One region of the Nonomuraea maheshkhaliensis genome, then DNA from elsewhere that is predicted to be linked to it. Evidence: riboswitches for the same ligand, from Rfam matches in the RefSeq annotation. Region 1 holds a riboswitch; each other region holds the start of a gene.
The links. A riboswitch is a leader RNA that binds a small molecule or an ion and turns the genes downstream of it on or off. The one in region 1 is predicted to bind cyclic di-AMP.
Positions count from the first base shown of each region.

Region 2: linked by a shared signal. The riboswitch ahead of ABFX54_RS42460 (C40 family peptidase) and the one ahead of ABFX54_RS39620 (hypothetical protein) in region 1 are both predicted to bind cyclic di-AMP.
Region 3: linked by a shared signal. The riboswitch ahead of ABFX54_RS23990 (coiled-coil domain-containing protein) and the one ahead of ABFX54_RS39620 (hypothetical protein) in region 1 are both predicted to bind cyclic di-AMP.

Region 1 is NZ_BAAAMU010000086.1:36,132-40,194, reverse strand. It holds gene ABFX54_RS39635 (rod shape-determining protein) at 1-495, opposite strand, end outside; gene ABFX54_RS39630 (class I SAM-dependent methyltransferase) at 567-1,187, shown strand; gene ABFX54_RS39625 (DUF5302 domain-containing protein) at 1,281-1,481, shown strand; cyclic di-AMP (ydaO/yuaA leader) riboswitch at 1,647-1,779, shown strand; gene ABFX54_RS39620 (hypothetical protein) at 1,963-2,529, shown strand; gene ABFX54_RS39615 (alpha/beta fold hydrolase) at 2,594-3,439, shown strand; gene ABFX54_RS39610 (hypothetical protein) at 3,483-3,854, opposite strand; gene ABFX54_RS39605 (roadblock/LC7 domain-containing protein) at 3,893-4,063, opposite strand, start outside.
Region 2 is NZ_BAAAMU010000102.1:307-4,369, forward strand. It holds partial or broken gene ABFX54_RS42450 (NYN domain-containing protein) at 1-291, shown strand, start outside; gene ABFX54_RS42455 (C40 family peptidase) at 375-1,349, shown strand; cyclic di-AMP (ydaO/yuaA leader) riboswitch at 1,887-2,052, shown strand; gene ABFX54_RS42460 (C40 family peptidase) at 2,126-2,647, shown strand; gene ABFX54_RS42465 (gluzincin family metallopeptidase) at 2,803-3,831, shown strand; gene ABFX54_RS42470 (M48 family metallopeptidase) at 4,041-4,063, shown strand, end outside.
Region 3 is NZ_BAAAMU010000035.1:73,187-77,249, forward strand. It holds gene ABFX54_RS23985 (M50 family metallopeptidase) at 1-1,057, shown strand, start outside; gene ABFX54_RS23990 (coiled-coil domain-containing protein) at 1,126-2,082, opposite strand; cyclic di-AMP (ydaO/yuaA leader) riboswitch at 2,088-2,229, opposite strand; gene galT (galactose-1-phosphate uridylyltransferase) at 2,298-3,377, opposite strand; gene ABFX54_RS24000 (DeoR/GlpR family DNA-binding transcription regulator) at 3,374-4,063, opposite strand, start outside.

The DNA.
Region 1 (4,063 bases):
CGACTCCCCGGACAGCACCGCGATCCGCGCCGCGTCCCGGCCGATGTCGATCACCATGTGCCCGGCGCAGTCGTTCAGCTCCATCCCGGCCCCCAGCGCGGCGGCCAGGGCGTGCGGGACGAGCTGCACCGTCCGCGCCTCCGCCTCGTAGGCGATGTCACGCAGCGCCGCCCGGTCGATCGGGGTGGAGTCGGCGGGCAACGCCATGACCACGCGCGGGCGGGCGTACGGATGCCAGTGCACCTTGCGCAGGAAGTGCCGGATCATGCGCCGGGCCAGCTCGGTGTCGGCGGGCAGCCCGCCGCTGACCGGCCAGCACGTACGCCCGCCCCCGCCCAGTGCGGCGGCTTCCACGCCGTACCCGATGACCTTGCCCGTCCGGCCGTCACACATGACGGCGGAGGGCTCGTCGAGCACGATGCCCTTGCGTCTGGCGTAGATCCGCGTGCTCGCGGCTCCCAGATCCATCGCGAGGTCACGACCGAGGAGTCTCATTGGCGTATCCCTATCCTGGACCGCTCCAAAGCAACACCAGGAACGCAAAGGAACCCCTTTACCCTGAAACCGTGCTCAACTACGACCGCGAGGCCGCCTCCTACGACGAAAGCCGCGGCGGCCTTCCCCGCGCCAGAGCAGCGGCCCAGGCCGTGCACGATCTGGTCGGCACGGGCATGCTCGCCGGCCAGGCCGCGCACGGCCTGCCCGGCGAGGGGACGCTGCTCGACATCGCCTGCGGCACCGGCCTGGTGAGCCGGGAGTTGGCCGGGCTCGGGCTGCGCGTGCTCGGTGTGGACGCCTCGGCCGGGATGGCCGGGGTGGCCGCCGGCCGGATCGACGTGGTCCTGGGCGACGGGCGCCGGCTTCCCGTGCGTGACCGCTCGGTCGACGCGGTCACCACGATCTGGCTGCTCCACCTGCTCGACGACGCCCGCCCGGTGATCGCCGAGGCCGCTCGGGTGCTGCGGCCCGGGGGAGTGTTCGTCACGACGGTCGACAAGCGGGCCGCGCACGGGCCCGGCGGGCGGCAGGATCCGCCGGACCGGGCCGAACTCGTGGTCGAGGTGGCCGCCGGGCACGGGCTGGTGCTCAGCGGTGAGGCCCGGTTCGCGGGGCACGGCCAGGGGCGCGACGGCGCCGCCGATCCGGTGTTCCGGCTGCTGGCCTTCACCGCGTCCGGAGAGCGGTGAGGGTTGCCGTGCCTGAACCGCCTCGAGGCCGGTTTCGCGTCGTAAGCGGTGTCATGCGAAGCTGTCAGTGTCCCCAACACCTTGGAGGTCCTCATGGCGGATACACCGGAGCCGGAAGTCAGCGAAACTCCCGAGGACGAGATGAAGCGCAAGTTCCGCGAGGCACTGGAGCGCAAGCGCAGCCAGGCCGCGGGCTCGGGCGCGGGTGGCAGGGGCGTCGACCCTTCGAAGATCCACGGGGCGCACGGTCCGGCTGCGAGTAAGAGATCGTTCAGGCGCAAGAGCGGCGGCTGAGGCGGAAAAATCCGAGGGGGTACGGCATGCCCGTGCCCCCTTCTTCATTCCCGGACGAAGGTAGATCTTTCGACCTGTTCGTGGTGGAACGTTTGCGTATGTCCGTTTCCATAGTTAGAGTAACGGCCATTACCAGCCGGTGACCTAGTCCTTACCCAAAGAGACTGCCGACTGGCGCCGAATCCCGAACCCAGGGAACCGGGGACCCACCTCATGGGGTGAATCCGGCCACACGCCGGTAGGGCATCTCCACGCCCGAACCCGTCAGCTAACCCGGTAGGCGTGATGGAGAGGACCGAATACCCCATGCATCAGCGTGTCACACCCCCGGACCGCGTGCCGGCCGCCTACTAGAGCGGCCCCCTTCTCCAAAGGCTCGTCATTTTGCGTATCGCGTAGCGACGTCAGGTGATTTCCCGCTACGCGCCATTCCCCCATGGGCGCAAACTCCCTTGTCCCCTCGCGAAGGGTTTACCTTTTCATGTCTGCCCGTTCTGGCCTGCGTTCCCTCACCCTCCTTACCGCAATCGCCATCGGCACGCTGACCATCGCCGGCCCGGCCGCTCACGCCGCCACCGGCACGGACGAGAAGGTCCTGCTCAAGGGCTCCACCACGGCCTCGTACTTCTGGGACGACGCCTCGGGCCGCGCCGGCGACACCGGCCTCCCCGCCAGTGGCAAGCCCATGCAGAAAGGGCTGGCCGCCAGCCCCAGCTGGCCCCTCATGACCGAGGGGTACGTGATGTACAAGGGCAAGAAGCTGCCCTTCTTCGTGGGCGACCGCGGCCCCGGTGAGCCCTCCAACCGGGGCATCATGCTCGACCTCGACGCCAAGACCTTCGCCGAGCTGACCGGCGGCCGGTTCAACTCCAGCACGCTGGGCGTGGACGGCGTCGGCGGCCAGGGCCACATCGAGATCGACTACGTCATCACCAAGTGGGGCGACGGCCCGGGCAAGAAGAACTACCCGGTCCCGTTCTCGACCCGCGCGTGGGCCGAGCGTGACCACAACCCGGCCACCCCGCCGCAGGACGAGGCTCAGAGCTGATCCCAGGGCTGACCCCCGACGTCCGCCTTTGCGGAGTCAAGACCAGAATGTCATTCTGGTCTTCGTGACCAACCGCGCAGCCGCGAACGGCATCGACATCGCCTACGAGAGCTTCGGCTCACCGCAGGGCCGGCCCCTGCTCCTCATCATGGGCCTCGGCGCCCAGCTGATCCAATGGGACGAAGGGCTCTGTGAGCTCCTCGCGGAGCAGGGGCACCACGTCGTCCGGTACGACAACCGCGACGTGGGGCTGTCCACCCACTTCCACGACGCGGGCGTGCCCGCGGCGGGAGCGCCCGCCCCCTACCTGCTGGACGACATGGCCGACGACGCCGCGGCCCTCATGGACGTGCTCGGCTGGCCGTCCGCCCACGTGGTGGGGGCCTCGATGGGCGGCATGATCGCCCAGGCGCTGACCATCCGCCACTCCGAGCGGGTGCTGACCCTGACCTCGATCATGTCCACCCCCGCCCCGTCCGTCGCCCCGCCCACGGAGGCCGCCTCCGCGGCGCTCATGGGCCGCCCGCCCGCCGACCGCGAGTCGGCGCTTGAGCAGGCGGTGGAGCGGTGGGCGGTCATCGGCTCGCCCGGCTACGAGCTGGATCGCGAGCGGATCACGGAGATGGCCGGGCGTTCCTTCGACCGCAGCTTCGACCCGGCGGGCACGGCCAGGCAGTTCGCCGCCATCATGGCGTCGGGCGACCGTACGGAGGGGCTGAAGGGGGTGCGCGTGCCGACGCTGGTGCTGCACGGCGAGGCCGACCCGCTCGTCCCCGTGGCCGGCGGCCGGGCGACGGCGGCGGCCGTCCCGGGAGCGCGGCTGGTGACCTACCCCGGCATGGGGCACGACCTGCCGCGCGAGCTCTGGCCCGCCTTCACCGCCGAGATCACCAAACTGACCTCCGCCTGAGGCGGCGAGCCGTGGCCCGCGCCGCGCGCGGGCCACGGCGCTGTCAGATCTCCAGCTTCTCCTCGATGCCCCGCAACTGGTGCCGGGCGAGCGCCAGGTTGGCGCGCGAGCGGTCGAGCGCGAGGTAGAGGAACAGCCCCTTGCCGCCGCGCCCGGTGATCGGGCGGATGATGTGGTACTGGGTGCCCAGCGAGATCAGGATGTCCTCGATGCTCTCCTTGAGCCCGAGCGAGTCCATCGTGCGGAGTTTGGCCTTGACCACCTCGGTGTTGCCGGCCGCGGCGATCTGGAGGTCGAGGTCCTTGGAGCCGCCCAGCGTGCCCAGCGCCATGCCGCTGCCGTGATCGACGATGGCCGCGCCGACCGTGCCGTCGATGCTCATCATCTCCTTGAGAGAGACGTCCATTCCGGCCATGTTTCTTCCTCCCTTGTCGTGTTCTGAACGGGTTCCGCTCAGTGTTTGCGTGCTGCGACGGCGGCCACCGCGGCGGCCGTCTTCCTGCCCTCCAGCCGCAGCAGCCCGACGTTCGCGCCGGGTCCGGCCAGGACCGTGAGGACGATGGTGGGGCCGGCGGCGTAGAAGGCCACGAAACCGGCGGTGCCGGAGATGAGCGTCTCCTCCAG
Region 2 (4,063 bases), on a different contig from region 1:
ACCGGGCTCGGCGGGCTGGTGGCGCAGACCAGGGTCGAGGTGACCGTGGTCTTCGACGGAGCCGAGCTCAACGCCCCCGTGCAGGTGGTGGCCCCTCGCGGCGTACGGGTGCTGTTCAGCGCGCCGGGGGAGATCGCCGACGACCTCATCCGCCAGCTCGTCCGCGCCGAACCCCCAGGCAGGGCCATCGCCGTGGTGTCGTCGGACCGCGAGGTCGCCGAGTCCGTCCGGCGGATGGGAGCCAGACCCGTTCCGTCGGGTTTGCTGCTGCGCAGGCTCGGTCGCGCCTAAGTTACGAAATGGCGGTTTAGTCGAACCACACCCGCCACTTCTGTACTATTTCGCCCCAGATATAATCCCTGGGAGGCGACACAGTGAGGTTTGGCCGGGTGCCGGTGGCCACGGGTCTCGCGTTCGGGCTGATGCTGATCCCCATGGGGGCGGCCACGGCTGACCCCAAACCCACGCTCGCGCAGGCGAAGGCCAAGCTCGACAAGCTCAACGACAAGGCCGACAAGGTCGTCGACCGCTACAACACGGCGACCGAGCGCTACAAGAAGGCCAAGTCCACGTACGGCGAGCTCAACGCGAGCTACAAGCGCAAGCTGGCCACGGTCGCGGACCTGCGGGCCGAGGTCGTCGGCATGGCGGTCTCCAGCTATCAGGCCGGCAACGACGTCACCTCGTGGCCCGGCATCTTCGGCTCGCCCAACCCGCAGGACATGCTCGCCGGGCTGGCCCTGGCCGGGCAGGTCTCGCAGGAGAAGGCCGAGAAGCTGGCGGCCTTCGACCGGGAGAACCGGGGCCTGAAGGTCGAGCGGGGCAAGGCGCAGAAGGCGCTGCAGGACGCAGACAAGGAGCGCGACGCCGTCGAGAAGGAACGCGCGGAGATCCTCAAGCTGATCAAGGACCAGAAGAAGCTGCTGGAGAAACTGGGGGCCTACAACCCGGGCAACCCCAACAGCGTGGGCCTGAAGTACACCGGCCCCGCCTCGGGCAGCGCGGCTGCGGTGCTGCGGTTCGCGTTCGCGCAGGTGGGCAAGCCGTACCGGTTCGGCGCCACGGGGCCGAGCTCGTACGACTGCTCGGGGCTGACCCAGGCGGCCTGGCGGGCGGCCGGGGTCTCGCTGCCCCGTACGACGTGGCAGCAGTGGGCGTGGGGGGCCAACCGCAAGGTGGACCTCAAGTCGCTGCAGCCCGGTGACCTCATCTTCAGCGCGGGGCTCGGGCACGTCAGCATCTACGCGGGCAACGGGCAGATCGTGCACGCGCCGCAGACGGGTGACGTCGTCAAGGTGGTCAAGCTCTCGTCGTACGGCAGCACGCTGGTGGGGGCCGTGCGTCCGTAGCGACTGGTTTCCTGTCCCGTCGTCCGGCCGCTCTCGGCCGGCGGCGGGATTTTTTCCGCCTCTTCCTACTATGGATCATCGTTCACGAGGCGGAGTCGCGTTTTGGAATCGCCTCGCGGCCTGTGCCGATGCCTACGGCCGCCGCCGTACATATCCGGAAATCTGCCGCGACTGTCCCTCAAGCCGGTCAGAAGTCCCGGGAGCGCTCCCGGGCCCCGAACGCGTGATTTAAGCGGGAAATCTGTGACATAAGCGACAACTTGGGCCTGACAATCTTGGGCTCGCACAAGTGTGAGCAGGGTCACATTTCCATAACATAACCTGGTGTTCCAGCAGGGGTTTCGAATCTGACAAAGTCCTCTGTCTGATCTTTACAGCCGGGCTCACGCTTTGCCGATCCTTGAACTTCCGGCGTAGCTTCTGGCGTCGTCGCGGTGCACAAGCCATGGCCCCGCGAACCCGCATCGGTCCCCTCCCGATGTGCGACAGATAGAAATCCGCCGGTCGTTCCCCGATATCCCCATGTCATTTCACCGGGGCTTCGACCTGCCGAATCCGTGCAGCCAGGAGGCACGGAGCCGGGGACCCAGCGATCCCACGTTTCCCCAGGGATCAGGGGTGAATCGGCGCGCGTATCGCGCCGTAGGGCGACTTCCAGGCCCGAATCCGTCAGCTAACCCGGTAGGCGTTCGTGGAAGACACAAGGAGAAATCCTGTCCAGCTCCCTGCATAACCCCCGTCTGTCCCGCCTTGCCCTGAGTGGCGTAGCGCTCACCATGACCGTGACGGCCGGAGGTGCCATCCTCCTTGCTCCGACGGCTCAGGCGGAGACGACGAGCGAATCGACCGTCACGACGGTGAAGGCGGAAACCACCGCCAAGACCTCGAAGAAGGTCACGGCCGCCCAGCGAAGGGCAGCCAAGGTCGCTCGGCAGCAAGCGAAGGCCCGCAAGGCCGTCGCCGTGGCCAAGAACCAGATCGGTGACCCGTACCGGTACGGAGCCACAGGACCTGGTTCGTTTGACTGCTCCGGTCTCGTCCAGTTCGCCTGGAAGCGAGCCGGAGTGAAGCTCCCGCGGGTGGCGAGCAGCCAGTTCGCCCGCATCAGGAACAAGATCTCCTGGCGGCAGTTGAAGCCCGGTGATCTCATGTTCTTCAACGGGCTCGGCCACGTCGGCATGTACGTCGGCAAGGGCAAGATGATCCACTCGCCTCGGACAGGCGAACGGGTGCGCATCGACAAGCTGGGCGGTTGGCGCCGGTCGTCATTCGTCGGCGCGGTCCGTCCCGGCATGTGAAGAAGCCCCGCCCGGATCCACGGAAAGCCTTCCCGGATCCGGACGGGGCTCTCGCACGTCCAGGGCCGCCCACGGCCCGTCCCCGGCCCATCCGCGGCTCGTCCCCGGCCCTCACAGCGCACCTACGGCCACCCACCAGGCACGTACAAGACCCCATGGCACGTCCCGATGGCGCCCCCGACGGGCCGGGCGGCCGGAACGGCGGTGCGGACCGGGCCGGTGAGGGCGGCGCCGGCTCGGCCGGGATGAAGTCCGTGCGGGTCCGGCTACGATCGGGCTTCGTGTCCGAGCAGGTGAGCCGACGAGCCGTGGTGGCCTGCCTGCTGCTCATCGCCTCCGGCGGCGCGCCGCTCCACGACTCCCCGATCCTTCCCCCGGAGGCGCGCGACCTCTGGCCGGGCCGCGGCACGGTGATCCGCCGCGGACGGCTCTCCACGGTCGTGGGCTCCGGCGCCAGTAGCGGCGGTGAAGACGCCCGCGGCGCTGCGGACGACGACAAGGGCGGCGGCAAGGGCGGGGACGGCAAGGACGGCGGCGGCAGCGGTGGCGGCGGGCTGGAGGAGCTGGCGGTGAGGGCCGACAGGGCGGGGCTCAGGGTCGCCCGAGTGCTCGGCAGGCCGGTGCGCCCGCTGGTGATCGTGCCGGATTCCGCCCAGGAGGCCGCCCGCCTGGCGCGCGTGGCCCGGGTCGACGGGCTGGCCGCGATGGCGGACGGCGGGCGCGTGATCGTCGTTCCCGAGCTCTTCGCCACCCTCACCCCCACCGGCAAGGACGTCGTGCTCGCCCACGAGCTCACCCACGTCGCAGCGGGCACCGACGGGCTCCCGATCTGGCTGTACGAAGGGTTCGCCGACTACGTGGGCTACCGCGACGCCGGGCTGCCCGTGACGACCGTCGCCGCCGAACTGGCCGCCGAGGTGCGCGCGGGACGCCTGCCGGACGCGCTGCCCGGCTCCGCGGACTTCGCGGCGGACGGCCGGGACCCGGCGCGGCCGGCGCGCGCGTACCAGGAGGCGTGGCTGGCGTGTCGCTTCCTCGCCGACCGGTTCGGCGAGGAGACGCTGGTGAGGCTCTACCGCGCGGCCAGGACGACAGGCGCCGACCGGGCGCTCGCCGCGCGGGGACTCACGGTCGCCACACTGACGGCACGGTGGCGCGCGTACGTGCGGGATCAGCTCGGGTGAAGGGGAGCCAGATGAGCGAACGGCAGGACGCGGAGGACTCACCGAGGCGGGACGAGCCCCCGGACGCCGCCACGACGGCGGTGACCGCCACGAACCCACCCGGACCCGGCGACACCACCTCCGCCCCGGAATTCGTCCCACAGCCCGCCCCAGGGCCCGCTGGCGCTGGAGAGACGCGTGGCAGGCCGTACGGAGGGGAGGAGGGAGCTGTGGGGGAGCGGGAGCCGGATTC
Region 3 (4,063 bases), on a different contig from region 1:
GCCGGGCAAGCTCAGGAGCACCGCCACGGGCCCGTGGCAGGGCCTGATCGAGTCGGCCCGCGACGCCGCGCAGGAAGAGGTGCGGCCGGGCGACGAAGACCGCGTCTTCTACCGCAAGAAGTGGTGGCAGAAGGTCATCATCATGTCCGGCGGCCCGGCGATGAACTTCGTGCTCGCCTTCGTCTTCTTCAGCATCCTGCTGGTCGGCATCGGCCTGCCCGCCTGGGCCCCGATCGTCTCGCCCGAGACCCACACCTGCGTGATCCCGATCTCCGAGCAGCGCGCCCAGTGCGCGCCCGGCGACAAGCTGACGCCCGCCGCCCAGGCCGGCATGAAGCCCGGTGACCGCATGGTCTCCTTCGACGGCCAGAAGATCGGCTCCTGGGACGACGCCACCCGCCTGATCCGCTCCCACGGCCCCGGCCCGGTGCGACTCGGCATCGAGCGCGACGGCAAGCCGATGACGCTCAGCGTCACGCTCATCGCCCAGGACCGGCCCAACCTCGAAGACCCCGAGAAGATCGACAAGAACGTCGGCTTCCTCGGCGTGCTGCCCACCGAGGTCATGGAGAAGCAGAGCCTCGGCCAGGTCGTCGGCTACATGGGCGAGCTGACCGCCCGGGTGGCGGGCTCGCTGCTCAACCTGCCGGAGAAGATGGTCGGCGTCTGGCACGCGGCCTTCTCCGGCGACGAGCGCGACCCCGAGGGCCCGGTGGGCGTGGTCGGCGCTGGCCGCATGGGCGGCGAGATCCTCGCCTCCGACCTGTCCACCGAGAAGAAGATCGCCATCTTCGTCAACCTGCTGGCCGGCTTCAACCTGGCGATCGGCATGTTCAACCTCATCCCGCTGCTGCCGCTCGACGGCGGTCACGTCGCCGGGGGCCTGTGGGAGGGCATCAAGCGGGCGTACGCCAAGGTCATGAAGCGGCCGGAGCCGGCCTACGTCGACATCGCCAAGGTGCTGCCGCTGACGTACGCGCTCGCGATCGTGATGATGATCATGGCCGGTCTGCTCGTCTACGCCGACCTGGTCAACCCGCTCACGCTGACCAACTGACGCCCCCTGAACATGACGCGGGGCCCGTGCCGTCTCCTCGGCAGGGGCCCCGTTCGGCTTTCCCGGCGTCAGTTCATCGAGATGTGCACGTGGTCGAAGTGGTTCTCGGTGATGCTGCCGCGGTTCGACATCGTTCGCCAGCCCGACCCGTGGTTGATCCGCTGCTTCCAGATCACGTACTTGACGCCCAGCTTGCCCTTGTTCGCCAGCGCCCAGTCCGCCAGCCGGTCGCCGAGGGCGTTGTTGGCCGCCGACGGCATCGAGCCGCCCGTGCTCATCATGAAGTCGCAGGCCCGGCCCAGCGGGTGCTCGCCGCTCGCGCCCGCGCGGAAGCAGCCCACGGAGAACGGCAGCGCGAAGTTCTTGGCCACCTGGGCCTTCATCAGCCGCGTCCGCGGGGTGATGTGGTCAGGGCCGGACGGCAGTTGCGGCGCCCACGAACCGTCGGAGTTGCGGCCCGTCGCGAACGGCACCAGATCCTTGAGCTTGTCCTCGATGTCGTCGATGACCTTCTCGGCGTCGTCGCGCTGACTGTCCACCTCGGCCGCGTCGGCCTTGATCCTGGTCGCCAGGGCGGCGGCCTCCTTGCTGGCCTTCTCCTTGTCGTCCTTGGCCTTGGCCACGCTCTGCACGACCGCCTGCTGCTCGGCCGTCAGCTGTTCGAGCAGGGCGGCGCTGCTGCCGCGCTCGGGGGTCATCAGGAAGGGGAGCGAAGGATCGGCGTTCTGGTAACGCAGGCGGGCGATCTCGGCGACCCGCTGCTCGGCCGTGGCCAGCGTCTGCTCGGCGGTGGCCAGCCTGGCCTTGGCCGCCTCGGCGGCCTGCTGGGCCTTGGCCAGCTCGACGCGCCTGAGGTTGTACTTCTCGATGAGCTTGTCGACCTTGGTGTTGAGCTGTTTGAGCTGCGCCCGGAGCTTCGCCTCCGAGGGTTTGGGGGCGGCGGACGCCGGAATCGCCGGAAGGACGGCGACGGCGGCGGCGGTGATCAGACCGATGGCAAGAGTCGCGGGGGACGAAGCCGCCACGTAGGTGTTCCTCTCCCTCTGCCGGCCGGGTTAGCTGACGGGTTCGGGCATGGGAGTGCGCCCTACCACCGAAGCGGATTCACCCCAGGTGCGGTTTCGGGTCCCCGGCTCCCGGGCCACGCGCCCGGGATTAGGCAAGCGACGGCTGTTATGGCCGGTGCTTATGGGGATATTAGTGGTAGATCACGAGTCATGCGACCTTAAGAGGAAATCAATTAGTGATCTACTTGTGATCGAAGCATGCGCGCCGCCTCCTCCGGCAGCACGTCGTTGACGAAGGCGCCCATCGCCGACTCCGAGCCGGCCAGGAACTTCAGCTTGTTCGGCGCCCGCCGGATGCTGAACAGCTCCAGGTGCAGGTAGGCCAGCTCCCTGTCCTGGCGTACGGGCGCCTGGTGCCAGGCCGAGATGTACGGCATCACCACGCCGAACAGCCCGTCGAAGGCCCGCAGCACCGAGGTGTAGAGGGGGGCGAACGCCGCCCGCTCCTCCTCCGTGAGCGCCGCCAGGTCCGGCACCTGCCGGTGCGGATACACGTGCACCTCGAACGGCCAGCGCGCGGCGGCCGGCACGAACGCCGTCCACAGCTCGTTGGCGGCCACCACCCGCGTCCCCGCAGCCCGCTCGGCCGCCAGCACGTCGGCGAACAGGTTGCCCGGCCCCCGATGGCGGGCAGCCGCGCCGAGTTGCAGCTTGGCCTTGGGCGTGACGTACGGGTAGGCGTAGATCTGGCCGTGCGGATGGGCGAGCGTGATGCCGATCTCCTCGCCCCGGTTCTCGAAGCAGAAGACCTGCTCCACGCCGTCGATCCCGGAGAGCTCGGCCGTGCGGTCGGCCCACGCCTCCATGACCAGCTCCACCTGGGCGTCGGAGAGCCTGGAGAAGGAGGAGGAGTGGTCGGAGGTGAAGCACACCACCTCACACCTCCCCACGCCCGGACGGACCTCGCTCAGTCCGCCCACCTCCTGATAAGTCCCGAAATTTGTGGAGAAAGAGGGGAAGCGGTTCTCGAACACCACCACGTCGTAGTCGTGCGCCGGGATCTCCGTCGACCGCTCGTCCGACGACGGGCACAGCGGGCACTCCGACGTGCCGCCGGTCGGCAGGAACGTACGCGTCTGCCGGTGCCCCGCGACCGCGATCCACTCCTCGGTCAGCGGGTCGTAGCGCAGCTCGGAGGCCACCGGCCGGGGGTCGAGCGTCCGCCGGTCGATCGCGCTCCTGTCGGCGTCGTCCCGCCGGTCGAAGTAGATCAGCTCCCGGCCGTCGGCCAGATGGGTGATGGTGCGCTTCACTGCGAGCCCTCCGCGATGATCAATTGCCCGGCCCTTTCGGCCAGGTCGGTGCGTGCGTCCTCGGGCAGCCCCGCGTCGCTGATGACCACGTGGGCCTCACTCAGCTCGGCGATGGTGCTGATGCCGACCGTGTTCCACTTCGTGTGGTCGGCCGGGACGACCAGCCTGGTCGCGGCCGTCACGAGCTCTCTGTCGGTCTCCGACTCCAGCAGGTTGGGCGTGGTGAACCCGGCCCGCACGCTCATCCCGTGCACGCCGAGGAAGAGCGTGTCGACGTGCAGGCGGCGGATCGCCGCCACCGCGACCGGCCCCACCAGCGCGTCGGACGGCGTGCGCATCCCTCCGGTCAGCACCACGGTGCGGTCGGTGCGCGGGTTGCGGTGGAAGACCTCGGCGACCGGGATCGAATTGGTGATCACGGTCAGCTCGGGCACGCCGATCAGATGATGGGCCAGCGCCCACGTGGTCGTCCCCGCCGACAGCGCCACGGCCGTGCCGGGGCGGACCAGCCCCGCCGCGTGCCGCGCGATGGCCTCCTTCTCCTGCTGCTGGCGGGCGGACTTGGCGGTGAAGCCCGGCTCCTCGGTCGAGCCGGGGCCGAGCGCGGTCGCGCCGCCGTGCACCTTCTCCAGCAGCCCGCGCTCGGCGAGCACCTCCAGGTCGCGGCGGATCGTCATGTCGGAGAC